2 regions of the Thermosynechococcus sp. B1 genome follow, and region 1 is predicted to be linked to the other one. Evidence: predicted binding sites of a transcription regulator. Region 1 holds the regulator's gene; the other holds the start of a gene.
The links. The regulator HrcA, encoded in region 1, represses chaperone genes, less so after heat shock. The targets are predictions, from matches to a motif close to TTAGCACTCNNANNNTNNGAGTGCTAA.

Region 1 (10,171 bases):
CTCAGTGCGGCGGTGCGCTTTATTGCCACCACCCACCACAAGCAGATTAGCGTAGCGACCGGTCGGCGCTGGTTGACCCACCCCGTCTATCGCGGCCATCTCTACTACCAAGGGAAAACGGTGATTCCCCAGACCCATGCCCCCCTGATTGCCCCCGATGAAGCGGCTCAGGTGGATCGGCTGTTGCGACGCCAACGCTCTCTGCCTCGTCGCAGTGCCAGTGCCCCCCATCCTCTGGCGGGATTGGTGATTTGCCGCCAATGTCAGCAACGCTTTGGCCGGACTCAGGTGCAACCCTACCGCCAACCGAGCCAATATGCCTATTTGCGTCCCCTCCACTGTCCCCTCTCCCCCAAGTGTCGCAGCATTCCCTACGACGCGGCTTTGGCTGCTGTGATTGATCAAATTGCTGAGCGCCTGCCGCCCGCGATCGCCCAACTGTCGCTGCTGCCGCCACCGCTGACGGCTCAACTGCAAGCAATTGAAACCCAACTGCACCGCCTTGCCGAACTAGAAGCCCAAGGCCTCTTGGATCCCGAAACCGCTCAACTGCGCCGCTATAAACTGGCTGGGGAACGGGCACAACTTGAAGCACAGCAGGCGCAATTGCCTCCTAGCAATCTTGTGCAACTAGCGGTGACCCTTGGTCAGCCGCAATTTTGGTACCAACTCTCGGCAGCGGAGCAACGGTTTTATCTACGGGAATTTTTGCGGGCGATCGAGGTGACCAGCCGCTCCTGCCAGCCTTGGTCGATCCATCTGCAATTTATTTGGGAATCCCCCATTGGCAGTACTGCTTAGCCATTTCTAGCTGAGTTTTTAGTCACAAAAGACCAATCGCCATAGCGGCAAGTTGCAACTCAGAATTGCTGAAATACAAAGGCTAGTTTATAGATAGATAAAAAACACAGATAACAAGTCACAGGTGTAAGGGGTTATGACGATTGAACTCAGCGATCGCCAAAAGCAAATTCTGGGCGCCACCATTAACCATTACATTGCCACCGCAGAACCTGTTGGCTCAAAGGCGATCGCCACGGAATACAACCTCAACGTCAGCCCGGCCACGGTGCGCAATACGATGCTGCTCCTCGAAAAAAGTGGCCTGCTTTACCAACCCCACACCTCCGCAGGGCGGGTGCCCTCTGATTCTGGCTATCGCGTCTATGTGGATGAACTAATCCAGCCCATTCCCGATGTGGCTCGCAAAGCTGAGAGCCTCTTGAGTGAGCGGTTTATCTGGGGACAACAACGTCTTGAGGTGATCTTGCGGCAAGCGGCGCAGTTGCTCTCAGATCTCAGCGGTTACATTACGCTGATCACGCTGCCCAATCGTTTGGAGCGGCAGATTCGCCTCATTCAGCTGGTGGCTTTAGAGCCGCACCAAGTGATGGTCATTCTTGTTCTCGATACCTATGAAACCCAATCCGCCCTGATCCAATTGGATCAAGGGGAAGAGGATCCTGAGCTGCGGGAGCGGACTGTACAGGTGCTTACCAACTTTCTTAACCATCAGTTGCAGGGGCGATCGCTGGTGGAACTCAGTGCCATTGACTGGCAAAAACTGGATTTGGAGTTTCAGACCTACAGTCAGCAGCTTCAGACCCTACTGCGGCAGTTGAGCGATCGCTACAGCCAGCAAGGCACCTCCTTTGTCATCAGTGGTCTTGCCGATGTTCTCCAGCAGCCAGAGTTTTCCCAAGTGGAGCAGGTACAAATGCTACTGCATCTTCTCGAAGACCAACAGGATCAACTGGCTCCCTTGATCAGTGCCGATACCCAAGCCCCCTCGCAGGTGCAAATCCGCATTGGCAGTGAAAATACCTTAGCGCCGATGCAGTCCTGTACATTGGTCTATTCCTGCTACTGCTATGGGGACTCCCCCGTGGGCAGTATTGGCATTCTAGGGCCGACGCGGATGCCCTATGCACGGATTATTCCCCTAGTGGCCACAGCGGCAGATTATCTAACCGAACAGGTGAGTCGCCGCAAGTAAGAAAATCAAAACATCAGAGAATTCTTGTGCAGTCAACGGCCGGCTTTATCATGCACAATAAACTATTGGGCTTTCCCAGTTGGAGATATTGAAATGCCGACACCCGCCTTGCTGGTTCTTGCCGATGGTTCAGTCTTTCGCGGTTTTTCCTTTGGGGCACCGGGAACGGCCATTGGAGAGGTGGTTTTTAACACCGGCATGACGGGTTATCAAGAGGTACTCACCGACCCTAGCTATTGTGGTCAAATCGTGACATTCACCTACCCTGAGTTGGGCAATACCGGAACCACGCCCGAAGACGATGAATCCGATCGCCCCCAAGTGCGCGGTGCGGTTGCTCGCCATATTTGTGACATTCCCAGTAACTGGCGATCGCAACAATCCTTACCTGATTACCTCAAAGCCCATCGCATTCCCGCCATTTATGGGATTGACACCCGCGCCCTCACCCGCAAAATTCGTACTGTCGGTGCCATGAATGGCGGCATCTCCACGGAAATCCTTGATCCCGTTGAACTGCTGCAAAAAGTCCTTGCCGCTCCCAGTATGCAGGGGCAAAATCTAGCCAAGGTGGTGACCACCCGCACCCCCTATGAATGGACAGAGCCAACGCCCCCGGCCTGGGAATTTCGTCCCCAAACGGCCAGCGAAGAGCCACCGCTAACAGTTGTGGCCATTGACTTTGGTGTGAAGCGCAATATTCTCCGTCGCTTGGCCAGCTATGGCTGCCGTGTGATTGTCGTGCCGGCGGATACGCCAGCGGAAACGATTCTCAGCTATGACCCCGATGGCATTTTCCTCTCCAATGGCCCCGGCGACCCTGCGGCGGTTCAGGAAGGCATTGAAACCGCACGCAAATTACTGGTGGCTCAGCGTCCCATGTTTGGCATTTGTCTGGGGCATCAGTTGTTGGGACTTTCTTTGGGGGCGGAAACCTTCAAGCTGAAATTTGGTCACCGGGGGTTGAACCAGCCCGCTGGCCTGACGCGGCAAGTGGAAATTACCAGCCAAAACCACGGCTTTGCCATTACTGAAGAATCCCTTGCCCAAACCCCCGTTGAGATTACCCACTTTAACCTCAATGACAAAACCGTTGCCGGTCTGAAGCACCAAACATTGCCGATTTTCTCAGTGCAGTATCACCCTGAGGCCAGCCCCGGCCCCCACGATGCTGATTATCTCTTTGGCGAGTTTGTGGCGCAAATGCGTGCCTATCGTCAACAGCACCCCCGCAGCCAATGAAAGGGCGATCGCTCACCTCCTATCTCTTTCTTGCCCCTGCCTTGGGGTTACTCACACTGACGGTCTTTTGGCCAGCCCTACAGGCCTTTTTCCTTAGTTTCACTCGCTATGAGATGGATCTCCTGAGTCCGCCTGTGTGGGTGGGATGGGCCAACTTTGCGCAATTGTGGCGCGATGGTGTTTTCTGGAAAACCTTGGCCAATACTTTCCTCTATTTAGTGGTAGTGGTGCCGATTCTGGCGATCGCCCCCCTGCTGTTGGCGATTTTGGTCAATCAACCCCTGCGGGGCATCCACTGGTTTCGTGCTGCCTACTACAGCCCCGTGATTATCTCAATGGTGGTGGCGGGGATTGCTTGGCGCTGGCTCTATGCCCCCAATGGCCTCTTCAACCAACTGGTACAGGGTCTACATCTGCGGGACACCCCGATTCCTTGGCTGACAAGTCCCCAACTCGCCCTCTTTAGTGTCATGGCCGTCACGATTTGGAAAGGCTTGGGCTACTACATGGTGATCTATCTGGCGGGACTTCAGGGGATTAGTGGTGAACTCTACGAAGCGGCAGCACTCGATGGTAGTGACGGCTGGCGACAGCATTGGGATATTACCTTACCGCTGATGCGTCCCTATATTCTTTTGGTGAGCATTATCTCAGCAATTTCTGCCACGAAGGTCTTTGAAGAGGTCTATGTCATGACCCAAGGGGGGCCCCTCAATAGCTCCAAGACCATTGTTTATTACATCTACGAGAATGCCTTTCAGCGCTTAGAGATAAACTACGCCTGTACGATGGGACTGGTCTTATTCCTATTTATCCTGTCGTTGTCTCTCTTGAATCTCAAGTTTGGCCGACAGGTGGAAATGCCCCTTAGCTAACCACCTGCATGCGTTGAATCAACCATTGATTGCCGCGACGGGTAAAGGTGTAAATGACGCGGTAGGGATCGCTATAGGAAATATCATTGCGTAGCGTCCCCTGTTCATAGAAACGGGCATCCTCATTGACTTCCGCCAATACATCCACGCGATCGCTCCCTCGGGGACGGACTTCCTTCACTTCTAGGTTCTTGAGGGTATAGACCCAATGGCTGCCCTCGGATTTTAAGCTCTGTGCCCGCGATCGCCAGCGGCTGAGTTCTGGCTCCGCCAAAATCGTTGCTAGTTTGTCCACCTGAAACGTCATACCCAAGGCTTTGGCTTTAATTTGCTGCCACTGATGGAGGCGATCGCGTGCCATCTCCGGCGTTAAGGTGGTGGCTAAGGTCGTTGGTTGTGGCGTTGCCACAGGAGTTGGCGTCGGGGTCACTGGCGGTGGTGGGGGGGCTTCAGCCGTTTTGGCTGGCCAATAAACTTTTGCCAAGGCGCCCAACCCAACAAGAACAACCCCTGCACCCATCCAAAACCAAGTCTGACGTTTTTTGTGGTGACTGGTTGGCGGGCGGCGCCGTTTGCGAGTGGATGCTGGGGGCGTGTCGGTCTCCGTGGCGGTTGAAGAGCGGGTAGCAGCCGATGCCGAAAAGCCTTGACCCAGCCCAGTATGATACTCCAAGGGCAACGTTTCCGCTGTGAAGGAGACGGGCGGCGGCACGGCCACCGTTGGTCTAATGACTTCGGGGAGGGCAGAGGCAGTGGTGCTGGGCGGTTCAGGGGCAAAGGAGTCGTCACTGAGAGCTTCTAGGTAGGTTTGGATATCGGGATCCGCAAAGTAGGCATCCAAGGCCACCGGCGTTTCCCCCAAATCCCGAAAGGCAGGATAAATTTCTTCCCGTAGCCATTGCTCTGTGTAGTAGTACAGCCCCGGCAGCAGATCGCTGGAGTCATGGGAATGACGGCGGATAAAGGCGAGACTCTGCTGATCTTGAGATTTATCGAGAGCGGCCAGTGCCTCAGCAGGTTGACCCAACAGCAGTAAACAACTGGCCAGTTCAAGGTAGATGTCTTGATTGGGAGAGAGTCGCTCTAGTAAATCCTTGGCGCGGCGAATATAGCTTGGCTGAAGTTCCTGTACACCCCGTGCCACCAGCGCATGCACTGCCAGATAGGTCGCTACTGCTGAGGGACGGCGGGATTCTCGTTCAAAGAGTTCCTGTTGCTCTGCTACGGTGAGATGGCTGCGCAGTTGCAAAATAAATTTCAGAAAATCCTCAACCCCAAGGCCAGAGTGATCGTCATGGCGACCTTCAATCCCCCCGCGATCGCTGAGCATCTCCCGCAGCAATAAAATACCCCGCTGCCGATTCACACTATCGGATAGCGGCAGTGCCAGTAACTCCAGAATGTGGTAGGGACGTAGGCGATTCAGTTCCGTCTGAAACTGCTCTTGGAGTTCAGGAAACAGGTTCGCCCGCTGAAGTACCCCTAGACCGGCTGCGAGGCGAGAGGCGGCTGCTTGGTAGGACTGCCGCTGCCATTCCTCGCGTCCCAATTCCAAATAGGCCAAAGCCACAGTCAGCGTAATGTCAGCAACGACGGCAGAGGAAGTATAGGGGCGGTTGAGATCAAAAGCATCCCCCTTTAGGAATTGTTCTCCCAGTTTGACCACTTGGGAGTAGTTCCCCAGTTCATAGAGCAGGAGGAGCGCCCCCGAAAATTGCTGATCACTAATTTCAAGGTGGGGAGCGGTGGTATCGGGATCCAACTGGGCAATCAAATCATCAGGGTCAACGGCACGGCGGTGGCGATCGTAGGCATGGCGCTGCTCAGGTTCTCGCAAAACCGCATAGGCTTGCTCAATGAGTTCACGACGGGTGGCAACGGTGGTGGGGGAGTGTTGATGGGTGGGCAGTTGCAACAGCCGATCCTGAAACGCTTGCTCGATTTGCTCCGGCGTTGCCTGAATTGGCACACCCAGCACTTGGTAATAGTCGAGGGGAATGCGCACCTGAACCCAAACCTCTAGAGATAAACCAGTCCATCAACCGCAACACGTGCCTTGATTTAGGAAGAACAGGGAACCCCTCCAAAAATGGCTAAGGGTTTAGAAATTACACCAGAAGCCTTTGGGAATGACACTACAGAGGATTCCCAGAAAAAAGGGAGCATCAAGCGTTCTAGGGTATCACAATTTTTGCCCCTCAGTGCGAGTTTGCGCAGAGATTGGCTGGCTTAGCCGCGCACTTTTGCTGTAAAGCCAGAGGCCTTAAATTGCTCCAACTGCAAAGGTGTTGGTTGGTCGTAGGGCACGCTAATGCGAATTTCAAAATCGCTAATGCCAGGTGGAATCACATCAATTGCCCCAACTCGTGTGCGGTTTTGCAACACTGGATTGCCATTGGCATCGTAGATGCGGCCAAAGACATCGGCATCCACCACTGTTTTGCCGGATTTATTCTCTGCTTTGCCAGTAATCAGGTAGCAGTTGGCCTTGAGGGTGGTCCCCCCGGGTGTGACTGAACCTTCACCAATTTCTGGCGGGCATTCGTGGTAACTGAGGTCAAAGAGCCGCACTTGAATAGCGGCGATCGCCGGCAGCGTGGCGATACTTGACCAGCACAGGACACTCAGGAGCAAACACACCACTGCTCGACGCAGATAGGCCACAAACCGATTCGCACTCATGGTCATCGCTCAGCACTTCAACACGCCCCTATTATCCCACAGTGGTCAAAATCCACAGATCAACCGCTCCCAAGAGCAGCGTAAAGACGGCCAAAATACCGTACATCCAAGGCTGAGCAAGGGGCTTAACCACCTCTGTGGGCAATCCGGTATGGGTTTCAATGGCACGCATCATTTGGGCAAACCCCGCCACTCGCATCGGCAGAAGATACCCCTGACCTGTGGCAGTGACTAGATAATAGACCAAGCCCCCTTGGCTGGTACTGCGGGGCTGAAGCCCTTGAATCTCTGACCAAGCCAGTTGCCACTGCCGCCGCAGGAAGGGGGGCACCCAACCGGGATAGGTGAGGCAAATCCCTTGCGCGTCCAGTTCTACCCGCTGACTCAGTGCCCCCCAGAGCAAAATGCCCCCACAGGCGATCGCCCCCCAAAGCAGCAGGGGTGAAACAGGCGCCGCCGTCTGTGCCGCCAAAAAGGGGAGAGGAAGTGTGAGTGCGCCATAGAGGGCAATGAGCGTTCCAGAAATCAGGGGCGAGGTTTTGAAGCGCAGAGGTTCAGTCATGGTTGTTGCTGAGTTATTGCCTCAAGGGTTCATGATCATCCATCAATAGAATAGCCAAGTGGCAAAGGCATATTTAGTCCCCTGCACCACGGGCAAAGCCGTATGGGGATGGGTGTAGTAGGCGGGAAAGACAACGACATCACCGGTGCGGGGTGTGACCTTCACCCCTTGGCGATCGAAATAGGTTTCTCCCCCCTGAAAGTCCTCGTTGAGATAGCCCACTAAACTCACATCCCGTGTTGGGATACCTTGCGCCAGTTCCATTTGCCGACTGGCCAGCAGCAGGTTGTCCACATGGCGGCGATAGCCCTCGCCCACGCGATAGCGCAGGATCGAGAAGTTCTCAATTTCAGGAAAGCGAATGCCATAGTGCTGGTAGAGGACGATTTGAATCGTTTGTGTGGCTTGAAGCAGAATCTGCCGCATCGTGTCCTGTTGGGGATCTTGGGGATCAAAGCGGAGCAAACTGCCACCGCGCACTGAGCGATCGACCGTCCCCATGAGAATTTGCGCATCCTCAAACCCCACCTTCTCAGCCGTAGCAATCACCTGCTGACACTGGTGAGCCGGAATCAAACGCTGGAAGAGGAGAATCTCACCCCCCAAGTCAAGAATTTGCAATGGTGCAGCACTCATAGGGCAAAGATTGTTGCTATCTCTACCATCGGTTTAGGGGAGGCGTAGTTGCAGCGGTACTTCACTTCGGACATTGCCACTGACAATCACCTCTTGGCGATCGAGCCACCCCTTTGCCCGCTGTCCCTGAATTTGAATGCGGGGATTGCGCTGGCGGTAAAAGACGCCCCCTTGGGCTTCCACTTCCTGTTGAGGAATCCGCCAAATCAGTTGAGCCGTGCGCAGGTGGGCATTGGGGCGCTGAATTTCCACTTGACCGCTGGCTTCCACCCGCTCTTGGGGAATCCACCAATTGAGGCGTTGGGCACGCAGTTGTGCCTGTTGAGGTTGGCTATTGATCTGGGCATTGTCAAAGATGGCGCGGTTTTCAGCCATCAGGAAGACACCACGATTGGCCTGCCCTTGAATGCCTTGAGTGGAGGACTGCACCCGCACCGGGCGATCGCTTACCAATTGCTGCTGCGGAATCAACCAGCGTACCGTTTCTCCTTCAACCCGTAGGGCAGGGTTGGGAAGCTGCACTTGAACACCCCCCTCAAGGGTAACTACCTGATCGCTAATCGACCAGATGGCTCTTTGGGCTTGCAGCCGCTGCCCTTGGCGATCGCCCGCTACACCGCGGACGGTGACCCCCCCTTGACCAATCACCCCTGCCAACAGTCGATTGGGTTGCTGCTGCCACACTAGACTCTCCGTACTGAGTTGCAAATCCTTGGCCTCCTTGGCTGACGAGGTCACCTGAACGGCATTGAGGGCACGCAGTTCTTGGCGTTGGCTATCGGCTTCGAGGCGCTTAGCAGTAACAGTGACTTGGGGATAGCGGGCTTGCAAGTTTTTCTGGGCAATGAGAACGCCGCGATCGCCCTGCCAGACCAATTGATCGGCCACAATCGTCCCCTTTTGCTGGAGATCAGTGACGGTGGTGCGGCCTGCAATCCAGAGTTGTCCATCCCGCTGCCGCACATTGACTGCCTTAGCTTGCACCTTGTAAACAGTTTTGCCCTCTGCCTTTAATTCCCCCGTCAGGTTTTGAATCTCCAATTGCTGGCGATCGTCATCACGATAGCGCGCTCCCGCCGCTTGTAATAACCAGAGAAGTTCACCTTTGGCATTGGTTTGCCGTAGGGTCAGATTTTGCAGCTTGACCTCCCCCGTGATTTCTGGTTCTGGTGAGGGTTCCTCGCCCACCCATTGATCCACCCAGCCGCAGCCTGTCAAGGCCAGTACAAGGCAAAGGGGGAGGAGGGGTCTAGGCAGAGGCATTGTTGTCTAGGTTCTCTAGGGTCTCGGGTGACTTATTGGGCGCAGCTTCATCTTTCCCTTCGGCGGTATCTTGCTCCCAATGGGGAGTCACAATGGGGGGCGGCGTCAGGCTACCCGTGACGGGGCGATAGGTATAGGTTGGGCGGGGTGCTTTTTGGATTTCTTCGCGGATGCTTTCGAGATCAATGTAGCGATCGGCAACGTTAATCAGGCTATCGCTCGTCATCGATCGCAGGCTCACCACCTCGACCCGTGCCCCCCGGTAACTCACGGCATCCACCGCATAGGCCAAATCCCCATCGCCGCTAACCAAGATGGCCGTATCATAGCAGCCCACCAGTGCCATCATATCGACGGCAATTTCCACGTCAAGGTTGGCTTTTTTGGAGCCATCCGGCAGCTGCACCAGTTCCTTGGAGACAACACGGTAGCCATTGCGGCGCATCCACAGCAAAAACCCCTGCTGTTTTTCATTGGTGGGGTCAACCCCTGTATAGAAGAAGGAGCGAAAGAGACGGGAACCTTGGGTCAAGTAGCAGAGGAGTTTTGAATAGTCAATTTCAATGCCCAGTTGGAGTGCTGCATAGAAGAGGTTGGAGCCATCAATAAAAATGGCAACGCGCCCGCGATTTTGTAACACCTGTTCTGGTGTGTAAATAGCTGAAGACGAAGATGTAACCATGTAGAAATCATCTCAAAAAAAGTGTGTTATCGAAATATGAAGTCATACCTCTAGCGTATCGCGCGTCAAGGGGAATCGGCGACGGTTGCAGGCAGCGACAGTTTTTGGAAAATCGGCCCTGGATTGGCCAGAGGTTGCAACGCCGGTAAAACACCCCACTGGGCTTGGCGATCGCCCAAAAGGTCTGGGGCAACTGATCCGTTAAATTTAATACTATAGCCCAACTGCCCATA
Region 2 (11,755 bases), 720 kb from region 1:
CTGGGCTTAGTCCGGTTCTTGCTTGGGGTTTTTAGGTTGTACCCAGATGATCCGCCGCTGATTGGCAGCAATTAAATTGGCCTCCTCTTGGGCAATGCGCTGCCGTGCTTGGGGTTGGCGATCGCGCTCCTGTTCCAGTTGCAATTCCTTAACTCGTGCCTCCAGCTGCGCCACTTCTGCTTCGAGGGCATGGAGCTTTTGCAGTTGACTGAGTTGATAGGGCACCAGCTTGGCGATCGCCCCTAGGGCAAAGGCGAGCAGGATCAGATTCACTGCAATTTTGGCACCCGCTTCCCAAGCGATCGCAGGAATTTTTCGAGGAGAGTGAACCATGACTAAACCATGAACGGCGAATTGTCTATCAGTATAAAAAGAAAAAAGCAGCCCCCCTGTCTTAGCAACAACATCGGGAACCGCCTGATAAATTTTAGTTTGGAGAAATGACGTTATGCAGCCAGTTAGCGATAACAGGTGCAACTACTTGTACAACTCAGTGGACAGCCGAAATGCCAACACCGCAGGCAGCAGCGCAATCACAAGGGCAACGTAAACTTGGGTATCGGTCAGCGCCATGAACAACTCCTTTGTGGAATAACAGTCGCGATCAAGTGCTGTATTTATTACTCCATAGGCGCTTACCTTTGGCAACGCCTGCTCATAGTTTGTAACATTTCGCAGCTAGGTCTCCGGGGTCACCCTAGGACGCCAGTGGGGCAGCCGTCGCAGGAGAGTCAGCATCGAGAGTCCCGTGGCCAGAAGTGTCAGCAAACTCAGACCCACCAAAAGAACATAGAAGGGACGCCCCACCTCGCCCCAATAGGTTCCCTGATGCAGGCTCAGGAAAATCGCCGCCTGTTCTTTGGAGAGGCCAAACCAGTTGCGGCCAAGGCGATAGGCCATTCCCGTCGTGGCACTCACGAGCAAGGGCAATGCTGCAATGGCAGCCAAAAGATGATGCAGCCGCCGTGCTGACCACTGCGCCGGCAGCGATCGCCCCCACAGGAGACCCAAACCCGTGGCAATGATTCCCAGCAAGCCTAAACCAATGACCAATACATAGAGCGGCACGCCCCATTCCCCCAGATAGCGGCCTTCATGAAGGGTCATCATCGCCCGCCCAAAGTCTTTAGATAGCCCAAACCAACTGCGTCCAAGACGATGGGCGATTCCCGTTGTGGCGGAGATCAATAGGGGTAGGGCAAAGATCGCCACAAGGAATTGATGCCCCTGACTGCTGATTTTGGCGAGGCGCTGTTTCAGAGCACTCATCGTTCCACCTTCATTGGCAAGGGAATTGTCAACGTAAAGGCCGTACCGCGATCGCCCTCGTAGGGACTGGTGACCCGCAGACTGAGACCATAGGGACGCAGCAGATCTTGAGCAATTGCTAAGCCAAGGCCACTGCCCTCAATCCCACTATCGGCTTGAATCCCGCGGTAGCCCCGTTCAAAGAGGCGCGGCTGCACCTCCAGAGGAATTCCACAGCCGGTATCCCAAACCGTTAACTCTAAACCTGCAGCTGTGGGGGTCAAGTGCAGACCAATCGTGCCGCCTTTGGGGGTGTACTTAAAGGCATTGTCTAGCAGATTCCCCACCACCTCCGGCAGCACCCGTTCCTCTAGCCAGATCGGGGGGAGTTGGGGTGGCATTTCGACCACAAAGGTTTTGCCTTCCATTTCCGCACGGGCTTGGGCGGCGGTGATCAGCGGCGAGAGGGTTTCAACTAGATCGAGGGGTTTACCAGCAAGGGGTAGGGGCTGGCTGCCCGTGAGGACGGGAATATCGTTGCCCTGTTGGCGATAGTCCTCCAACAATGCCATGAGCCGCTCTGTTTCCTTGGCAATGCCTTCGGCGAGGGGGCGCCCCTGGTGATCGGGTTCCAACCGTTTGAGCAGGAGCTTGACAAAGGTGCGAATGGCGGCCACGGGATTGCGCAGTTGATGGAGCAGGTCATCAAAGCGCTGTTGCTGCTGATCCAGTGTGCTAGCAGGGGAGTGGCTGAGCCATTGTTGCCGTTGATCCAAGACGCAGGCGATCGCCAGTGTTTGCGCCACCTGTTGCAATTGTGCCTGCTCTGCCGCCAGCCAAGGACGGTGTTGCCGCTGCGCCACCAGTACCCCCAAGACCCAATTTTGGTACATCAGGGGCAGGATCAGTTGATTGGCCAAGGACGAGACGACCTGTTGAGGGCGATGGCTTAACGGGGTCTCTGCTGCTTGCGTTGGCGGTGGTAGGGTTGGGGGAAACGGTAAGCTCAGGGGGGGTGCCGCCTCTGGATAGACAGCAACGGGAGACCATGAGGGGGAGTCGTTAAGGGTTTCACTCAGATAGACCGCCAGTGAAGAGGCACCCAAGCTGTTAACAACGAGTTCTAATTGGGTACGACAGAGGGCAGCAAATTCTTCACTGGCTGGCCAGAGCATCTAGGCAGTAACCCCGGAGTGACTCGACGATTGTGGAAGCAGCGCTTGAAAATCACCACTCCCCTTTGTATATTCTTCCAGCAATTGCTTTTCAATGGGAAGCAGGTTGGGATCCGGGTCAGCCTCCTGTTCTTTGAGGGTTTCTTCAATGAGTCCCATCTGCTCCTCTGCTTCAGCAAGGGCACTGAGCAGTTCTTCATTGATGGGGGCATTGCCGTTTTGACTCACCAGCAACTGGTAGCGATCGCGCAGGTCGTTGAGTTCCCGCTGCAGGGCTTCTTTTTCAGCAACGAGTTGCTCACTCATCTGCTTGTAATATTTGAAGGCCATCAAAAAGGGGACGAGCTTTTCCCGCAGCGTCATGTGGTCAATATCGAGTTTGGTATAGCGTTCTGCCAGTTGGCTATAGGCTTGGCACAGACGTAGGTAACGTTGGCTGAGGTTATCCATAGGTTATCTAAAGAAGTGGCTGTTGACGCGCTACCCACTATCATAGACGGGCAGCCCATTGGTCACCATTGTCGCGGCTTCACAAATTGAAACAATGTAAAATAGATTACAAAATTTTTAGGTGGATCGTGATCCCTGACTCACAAGCGCCAGTGCCCAGATAGCCATGGGGCGTAGATACATACAGGCACGGAAGGTACCATTGGCCGTAATCGCCTCCGGTGTACGAAATTGCAGACCATTATCGTAGACTTGGCGGACAACTACTTCGGCTAAATGCCATGCTTCGCGGGTCATACCCCGCAGCCACAAAAAGGCGGCCAAGCCAAAGTTAATCCCTGTCCAGACTTCAAGGGGATGGGTAGCGTGGGGGTTTTCGGGTTGACCATTGGGCAAAAGACCATTGGCGGCACCCAACTGGCCATTGTGAAATTCGAGAAAACAGGTGTCGTAAATTTTCCGCAGGGCGCGATCGCAACAGTCTGGGGGCACAATATCCGCCAAACCCAAGAGTTGGGCATAGAACTGGCCACACAGTTGATCCGCCATGATCACATCGGAACCACTGCCGGTATCAAGACGGTAGTACTCGCCATTCCACAGCAGTTGATGGTAGCGGGGGCGAGCTTGCTTGAGCCACTGGCGGTAGGTCTCCACCTGCGGTTGTTGGAGAATCGTGCCGAGGGCGATCGCTGCCTCGAGGGCTGCCAACCACAAGCCACCACAGTAGGCACTGACCCCCTGTAGCTTCCAGTCATCGTAGGTTTGATCCGGGGCACCGCCATTTTCTGGCAGGCCATCGCCATCGTGGTCAAATTGTTTCAAATAGGCCAAGGCGGCCACCACAGCCGGCCAGCACTCACGGGCAAAGTCGAGATCCGTCTGCCCAGTAAACAAAAAGTCGCGATAGACCAAAAGGACAAAGTCAGAAGCTAAATCCTTCCAAAGATTGCAGTCCTGATAAGCAGTGTAGTTCGTCCTTTCCCAAGGATGCTCATTGGGCGCACCGAGATCGTGGGGCACGGCATTGGCCAGTTTACGAGGCGCTTTGTAGGCGGTTTCGGGGTCGCCGCGATAGAAGTAGCCAATGATTCTCCGGGTGGGATCAGCGGTGGGAATCGCCCGCGCAAAGGCACGCATTACGGATTTTTCCAGTTCTGGCCACAGTTGCAGCAGGGCAAAGGAGCCATAGAGCCGCACATCCAGACTTTCATACCAGCGGTAGTCAAGGCATTCTAGAACGGCGAACTGCCCCACGGGGTCGCGATCGCTGGCGGCACTCCAAAGCGTTCCACCACTACTGAGGACGTATAGCTCATTACACAGTGCCATCTTGAACCAGTCGGGCCAATCGGGGTGGGTGAGAATTGGCGCTTGCCAAGTGCGAATCTGCTGTTGCCATTCCTTGTAATGCTCTAGGCCACGGGCGGCAAGGGTGATAGCATTGGTGCCACTGCGATCGCAAAAATCCGTGTAGCGACGGTAATAGATCACGCCCTTGCCAAACTCAGTCACAGGAAAGTCCCACGCCAAGACCACGGGAATTTGTTTTGTTTCCCTAGGTGCCAAGGCAAAGCGCACCGCAAAGGCGGCGGCCACCTGTTCTCCCGCTGCCGCTGGGGTTGGATCATTGACAATTGGTAGGGAACCATCCCCCGAAAATGATTGCCACAGTTGTGCCCCATCCCCCTCTGGCTGCCAGCGACTACAGCCAAAAAACTCACCAAGGCCTGTGGGAACCAATGCTGCCCATTCACCATCGCCTTCTTGGGGTGGGTTCGGGTGGGGCGTACGGCGCAGTCGCCAACCTTGGTAGGACTCTGTTTGAATCAGTTCATTAAAATTGCCGTCACTTTGACCCCAAGGGGGCGTGTAGGTATAGACGGGGCTGCCATCATCGCGGATTTCAATAGCAGAGGAAGGGGTGGTATTGCGAAACCAACCGACGGTATTTTGCCACGAGAACATCAAGCTGAGGGTGAGGGGCTGATCCGTGGGATTGCTAAACGTCCACAGAAACACCGCCACGGGGTAACTGGTTTCTTGGTAGTTGTGGGGCAGAATCGGTGAAAACTGTTCGCAGGTGATCTGGGCGCTAAAGACCCCCTCATAGACAAACCAACTGCGGGGATAGCGGGCAGCGTAGATACCTTTGCCAGCCGGATACCATTGCCAAGTGCTGAGGCGGCCATCGTTAGGGGGAGTCCCTAGGGCGTAGGCTTGGGTTTGCTCTCCCCGCTCAAAAAGACTAAATTGACAGGCGGGCAGGGTGCCAAAGAGGTGCTCACCGCCATCAAGGTGCCAAAGGTTAAAGTCCCCGGCCGAGGAACGACCAATACAGCCCGCGCCAAAGCCACCAAGGGGCATGCCATGCCAAGGGCCATCGTCTAAATTGCTGGCATAGCGAACGCGATAGGGATTTTCCCAGCCTTGGGCGATCGCCCGTGTCCAGGTACAGTTGGCAAATTCAATCACACCACTTTCCGAAGACGCGCCTGATCCAGAATACCGCTTCAGCGCTGCGCCATCACTTGGCACTTGGCACAAAGACCGAAAAACTCAAGGGTATGGTAGAAAATCTCAAAATGGTAGGACTGTTGTAGCTCAGCTTCTAAGTGCTGGACTGGGCAGCAGTTAATCTGAATCGATGCCCCACAGTGCAAACAGGTGAGGTAGTGTTGATCCTGCTGCACGAGGCTATAGACCAATTCGCCACTGGGCAACGCCCGTGCTTGCACCTCACCATTGATGCGCAGACTATCGAGGGTGCGATAGACCGTTGCTAGTCCTAGGGGAGTTTGCCGCTGCCGTAGTTCCAAAAATAGTTCCTGTGCCGAGAGCGCTCGGCCACTGGCTCTAAGGGCATCGAGAATAATGACTTGGCTACGGGTGCGTCGCGGCGGCATAGCAATAGGACAACGTTACCTTGATTTTACCGTTCCGCTCCGGTGGCAGATGGCAAAAAATAACAATAATCCCATCCCACGCATTTTCACCAAGGTCAACATCCCGCAGATCGCAGTGATAGGTAGTAATGGAAACTCCCCGTTCTTGAGCAAGATAGACGGCATTACGCCCTTCCCCTTCGGCGAGGGAGAGAATTTGCCCTTGGGGCACAAAGTCATGGGCATGGGCTTTGAGGAAATCGTTTGGCTCTGTGCCGTAGAAATAAGTGTCTTCTTATCAATCCGTTGGCATGAGTGCCCCTAGAGAGGTTCTGGCGGGGATGACTTTCGGGTCATCTAGTCAAGACTCTGTGAACGGGGAATCTCCTGCTATACGCCTAGCGTTAGCGGGATGAGCGTCAAAGTCTAGTTGCTTGAGAACCTTTGCTTGCGATCGCCCCCAAAACGCCAGCAATTAAGTAAAGGGAGCCACAGACCACACAGCGATCGCCTGCCCTATCGAGTGCCTCAGTCACCTCCTTAAAAAGACGGCATTCCCCTAACTCAGGGCAACAGGTGTAGGCAAGTGCCTTCAAGTCCTCTAAGTCAGCGCTAGCGTGATCCGGTACGGGTACCAACCACAGGCGATCGCCCCCTCGCAGGAGATGTTTGAGAATCCCCTCATGATCCTTATTGGCGAGCATCCCCACCACCCATGTCACCTCTGTCCAGCCCAGTTGATCCACGTATTGCCGTAGGTAGGCGGCGGCAGGAGCATTGTGGGCACCATCAATGAGCAGTTTGCGCCCTTGCCACTGTAACCATTGCAGTCGTCCCGGCCAGCGGGTTTGCGCCATTCCCTGTTGAATCGCTTCTCGGGAAATCTGCCAGCCTTGAGATTGTAACTGTTGTAGCGTGGCGATCGCGATCGCTGAATTGACCAACTGCATTTCTCCAGCCAAGGGCAAGGGGTACTCCATCCCCCTCCAAATCGCCCATCCCGGCCGCTTTGCACACCACTGGGCTGGTTCTGGCCAGATCGCTGGGCACCCCAAAGCTTCCAAACGCTGCGCAATCACCGCCTCTGCCTCGGGGGGAACAGGGCCAATGACGGCTGGCACGCCCGGCTTGAGAATACCTGCTTTTTCGCCAGCGATCGCCCCCAAGGTATTGCCCAACCGCTGCCAATGATCCCAACCGATGGAGGTAATCACACTCACCAAAGGGGGCTGACATACATTGGTGGCATCCAAGCGCCCCCCCAAGCCCACCTCTATCACCGCCACATCCACCCGCTGCTGGGCAAAATACAACCATGCCGCCGCCGTGATCACTTCAAACTGACTGGGGGGATAAGCCACCTGTGGCAGTACCGCTTTAATGTGTTGAATCAAGGTCAAAAAGACCTCAGGGGCAATGGGTTCACCATCGACACAAATGCGCTCACACCAACTCAACAGATGGGGTGAAGTATAACGTCCCGTGCGATAGCCCGCCGCCCGCAAAACACTATCCAAATAGGCACACACCGACCCTTTGCCATTTGTCCCCGCAACGTGGATCAAGGGCACCTGTAACTGGGGAGACCCCAAAGCACTCAGCAGCGCTTGGATGGGTTCAAGGCCAAGGCGCACCCCAAAGCGGGCGTAGGGACTTAGCGCCGCCGTCAGCGGATCACTCACAGCCTGATTGAAGCAGATTAGCGGGGTTCGCGGCGACCATTGCGCCATGTGGCCACAATGCGGGAGCCATCCGGTAGCGTAAAGACCCCCTGTCCTTCAAATAAGCCATTGCGAAACTGTCCGGCATAGCTTGTGCCATCTCCGAAGGAGAGCGTTCCAGTTCCATGATACTTGCCCGCTAGAAACTGCCCCTCATAGCGGGTACCGTCGGGAAAGGTGAGCACCCCCTCCCCATGGTATTGACCATTGAGAAACGTGCCCTCGTAGCGTTGACCATTGGCCAGTTGGAGAGTGCCCTTGCCATTGAAGATGCCATCCACAAAACCCCCTTCGTAGCGTCCCCCATCGGCATAGGTGAGCACCCCCTGACCGTGGTAGCGTCCATTGCGAAATTCCCCTTCATAGCGGTTGCCATTGGCCATTGTGAGGATACCTTGGCCATTAAAACGACCATTGAGCAATTCCCCTTTGTAGGTGCTGCCGTCGGGAAGTGTCATGGTAACATCCCCGGTGACACGCCGCCCTTCATAGACGGCAATTTGGGCAGTTACAGGAGCTAAGTGCAGGGTTGCACATCCTAAACCAACAAGGCAAGAACTCATCACCCAGCGGTAAATAACAGCAGGATTTGGGTTGTACAGATGAGTCATTACTGGACACTCCACAAGGGTGGACAATTGCAACTTCTCTAACTGGCACAGCTTGTCTCCTATGCAAACTTGGGGAGGAAACTCAAAGCTTTGTCTTGGAATCGGTCTCTGTGCCTGCAGCACTTTGAATAAGCAAGTCCTCAGGAGGGTGGTCAAACACTCTCTTGCGAGACGCAAAGGGTGGTATAGTGCTCCCTTGATAGCGTCTTGAGCAAAATCTTGATTGCAAGGATGTCCTCAAGCGCCCTCCCAACCCCCTGAGTGGGGCAGATAAATCTCTATGAAAGGGGGAAGGAGAATGTACCTCACTGGCAGTTAAAGCAGGGATGAGGGAGAATTGGACATGCAGCCCTCGCCAAGAGGCTGGCTTTCCGAAGGGCGCAGGGTTTTGTTTGGGGAGCGGAAGGTTGTGGATGGGCTGAAACGGCTCTTGGGCAGGGGTCACTCCTTGGGGTTGACCCTAGTATTGACACTGGGGGCGTTGCTGGTTCTCAGCCCCCTACTGGTGGTGCTCTGTACGTCGGGCTGGCCACCGGGAACCCTACCTACCCAATTGTTGCCACCCCAAGGCTGGACATGGCAGAGCTATCAGGCAGCATGGCAGCAGGGACACTTTATCTTGGCCTTTGCCAACTCAACGTTTGTGGCTTTGGCGGTAACGGCGCTCCAGTTGGTGACCTCAGCCCTAGCGGGTTACGCCCTTGCGCGACTTTCGTTTCCGGGGCAACAGACGATGTTGCTGCTGATGCTGGCAACCCTAGTGATCCCATTTCAACTTTTGGTAATCCCAATTTTCCTCATCCTCAAGGCGGGTCATCTGATCAATACCTATGGCGCCTTGATCTTGCCGACGGCGGCCAATGGCTTTGGCGTCTTTTTGATGCGGCAGTTTTTTCTCACATTGCCCGTTGCCCTTGAGGAGGCCGCCCTCTTGGATGGAGCCAATCGCTGGCAAGTGCTCTGGCATATTCTCTTGCCCCTGAGCCGACCGGCCTTGGTCACACTCTTTATCTTCACCTTCATTGGGGAGTGGAATGATCTCTTTAAGCCCTTGGTCTTTACCACCAAGCCAGAGCTGATCACGGTGCAGCTTTCCTTGGCCAATTTTCAGGAGCAGTTCACCAATGATTGGCCGTTGATGATGGCGGCGGCGGTGATTGCCACTGTGCCGGTGATGATTTTGTTTATCTTGGGTCAGCGGCAACTGATTCGCGGCATTGCCACAACGGGACTAAAGAGCTAAAGTTCCGTTCGGAAAACCGTACTGCAACAGGAGTTGCGATCGCCAACCCTCTCTCGCTACATTAGCACTCGAAGGGTGAGAGTGCTAAACAATTGCAAGTGATGCTCTTGCCCCCCAGAAACTGCGCGATGAGCCGTGCAGTGAGTGCTATCAATCCATACTCTTACAATTGGGAGAACAGTACGCTATGGCAGCCGTATCTCTAAGCGTTTCAACTGTGAAGCCTTTGGGCGATCGCATTTTTGTCAAAGTCAGCGAAAGTGAAGAACGTACCGCAGGGGGCATCCTCCTGCCCGACAACGCCCGTGAAAAACCCCAAGTGGGCGAAGTGACCGCCGTCGGTCCTGGCAAACTCACTGAAGACGGCAAGCGTCAGCCCATGGATGTGAAAGTGGGGGACAAAGTGCTGTACTCCAAATATGCCGGTACTGAAGTGAAACTGGCGGGCGAAGACTACGTTCTCCTCTCGGAAAAAGACATCTTGGCCATTGTTGGCTAAGTCGCTGACACTCCTTCATTTCTGTGCGATTTTTCATCACTGTTGAACGATTGAGGTAGGAAACACCTATGGCGAAGCGCATTATCTACAACGAAAATGCTCGTCGTGCCCTCGAAAAAGGGATGGACATCTTGGCTGAATCCGTGGCCGTGACCCTTGGTCCCAAAGGGCGGAACGTGGTTCTGGAGAAAAAATTTGGCGCTCCCCAAATTGTCAACGACGGGGTGACGATCGCCAAGGAAATTGAACTGGAAGATCACATTGAAAACACCGGTGTGGCGCTGATCCGCCAAGCCGCCTCGAAAACCAATGATGCTGCCGGTGACGGTACAACTACGGCAACGGTTCTTGCCCATGCCATGGTGAAAGAGGGGCTGCGCAACGTGGCTGCCGGTGCTAACCCCATTGCCCTGAAACGCGGGATTGACAAAGCCACCCACTTCCTTGTCGAAAAAATTGCTGAACATGCCCGTCCGGTGGAAGATTCCAAAGCCATTGCCCAAGTGGCAGCGATCTCTGCCGGTAACGATGAAGAAGTGGGTCGGATGATTGCCGATGCCATGGACAAAGTGGGCAAAGAAGGCGTGATCTCCCTCGAAGAAGGCAAATCCATGACCACCGAACTCGAGGTCACTGAGGGGATGCGCTTTGACAAGGGCTACATCTCCCCCTACTTTGCCACCGACACCGAGCGCATGGAAGCGGTGCTTGATGAACCCTTCGTGCTGATCACCGACAAGAAAATTACCTTAGTGCAAGATCTGGTGCCGATCCTCGAACAAGTGGCTCGCGCCGGTAAGCCGCTGGTGATCATTGCTGAAGACATCGAGAAAGAAGCCTTGGCGACCCTCGTGGTCAACCGTCTGCGCGGTGTCTTGAATGTGGCTGCGGTGAAAGCTCCCGGCTTTGGCGATCGCCGTAAAGCAATGCTCGAAGATATTGCCGTCCTCACAGCGGGTCAAGTGATCACCGAAGATGCCGGTCTGAAGCTGGAAAATACGAAGCTGGATATGCTCGGTAAAGCTCGCCGCATCACCATCACCAAAGATCACACCACGATTGTGGCCGAAGGCAATGAAAAAGCCGTCAAAGCTCGCTGCGAGCAAATCCGTCGCCAAATCGAAGAAACCGACTCCAGCTACGACAAAGAAAAACTGCAGGAGCGGTTGGCTAAACTGGCCGGTGGTGTGGCAGTGATTAAAGTCGGTGCTGCCACTGAAACCGAAATGAAAGATCGCAAACTCCGTCTGGAAGATGCGATTAACGCCACCAAAGCCGCTGTTGAAGAGGGGATCGTTCCCGGTGGCGGTACCACCTTGGTGCACTTGGCGCCTGAGTTGAGCAACTGGGCGGCTGAGCACCTGACGGGTGAAGAACTGATTGGTGCCAACATTGTTGAGCGTGCCCTTAGCGCTCCCCTGCGTCGCATCGCTGAAAACGCGGGTCAAAACGGTGCCATCATTGTCGAACGGGTCAAAGAAAAACCCTTCGATGTGGGTTATGATGCCGCCAAAGATGAATATGTCAACATGTTCGATGCTGGTATCGTTGACCCTGCCAAAGTCACCCGCTCGGCTCTGCAAAATGCGGCCTCTATTGCCGGTATGGTGCTGACCACCGAGTGCATCATCGTTGACAAACCCGAACCCAAGGACAACAATCCTGCGGGTGCCAGTGCCGGCATGGGCGGTGACTTCGACTACTAAGCCCAATCCAGCGGTGAATCCCTCAGACTCACTGGGTTCACCGCAAGTAACCTAAGTCACACTCACAGCGGGGAAACCACACCCCGCTTTTTTATTGGATGGTGCCAAACGGGTCTGGCAGCGTTGCTATAATAACCCTCAAGTAACGTTTTTTAACATTCGCAGTTTGCAGCATGGGCGATCCAGTGCCTACGGGTGAAATTCGGGTTCGGGGTGC

Region 2: groES (co-chaperone GroES) is a predicted target of HrcA. The motif match lies at 9,395-9,421, and genes of this name have one in related genera.

The regions. Positions count from the first base shown of each region.
Region 1 covers NZ_CP096573.1:2,487,265-2,497,435, reverse strand. The annotation lists gene M0644_RS12350 (recombinase family protein) at 1-801, shown strand, start outside; gene hrcA (heat-inducible transcriptional repressor HrcA) at 938-1,996, shown strand; gene carA (glutamine-hydrolyzing carbamoyl-phosphate synthase small subunit) at 2,090-3,238, shown strand; gene M0644_RS12335 (carbohydrate ABC transporter permease) at 3,235-4,113, shown strand; gene M0644_RS12330 (IMS domain-containing protein) at 4,106-6,118, opposite strand; gene M0644_RS12325 (hypothetical protein) at 6,343-6,801, opposite strand; gene M0644_RS12320 (hypothetical protein) at 6,827-7,357, opposite strand; gene M0644_RS12315 (2OG-Fe(II) oxygenase) at 7,400-7,993, opposite strand; gene lptC (LPS export ABC transporter periplasmic protein LptC) at 8,027-9,256, opposite strand; gene M0644_RS12305 (NYN domain-containing protein) at 9,243-9,938, opposite strand; gene metG (methionine--tRNA ligase) at 10,004-10,171, opposite strand, start outside.
Region 2 covers NZ_CP096573.1:1,767,491-1,779,245, reverse strand. The annotation lists gene M0644_RS08860 (hypothetical protein) at 7-333, opposite strand; gene psaM (photosystem I reaction center subunit XII) at 478-573, opposite strand; gene M0644_RS08850 (PepSY domain-containing protein) at 679-1,269, opposite strand; gene M0644_RS08845 (HAMP domain-containing sensor histidine kinase) at 1,266-2,423, opposite strand; gene M0644_RS08840 (hypothetical protein) at 2,424-2,873, opposite strand; gene M0644_RS08835 (GH116 family glycosyl hydrolase) at 2,991-5,348, opposite strand; gene M0644_RS08830 (Fur family transcriptional regulator) at 5,387-5,779, opposite strand; partial or broken gene M0644_RS08825 (SAM-dependent methyltransferase) at 5,823-6,053, opposite strand; gene M0644_RS08820 (folylpolyglutamate synthase/dihydrofolate synthase family protein) at 6,178-7,488, opposite strand; gene M0644_RS08815 (MORN repeat-containing protein) at 7,458-8,090, opposite strand; gene M0644_RS08810 (carbohydrate ABC transporter permease) at 8,509-9,333, shown strand; gene groES (co-chaperone GroES) at 9,521-9,832, shown strand; gene groL (chaperonin GroEL) at 9,901-11,538, shown strand; gene uvrA (excinuclease ABC subunit UvrA) at 11,712-11,755, shown strand, end outside.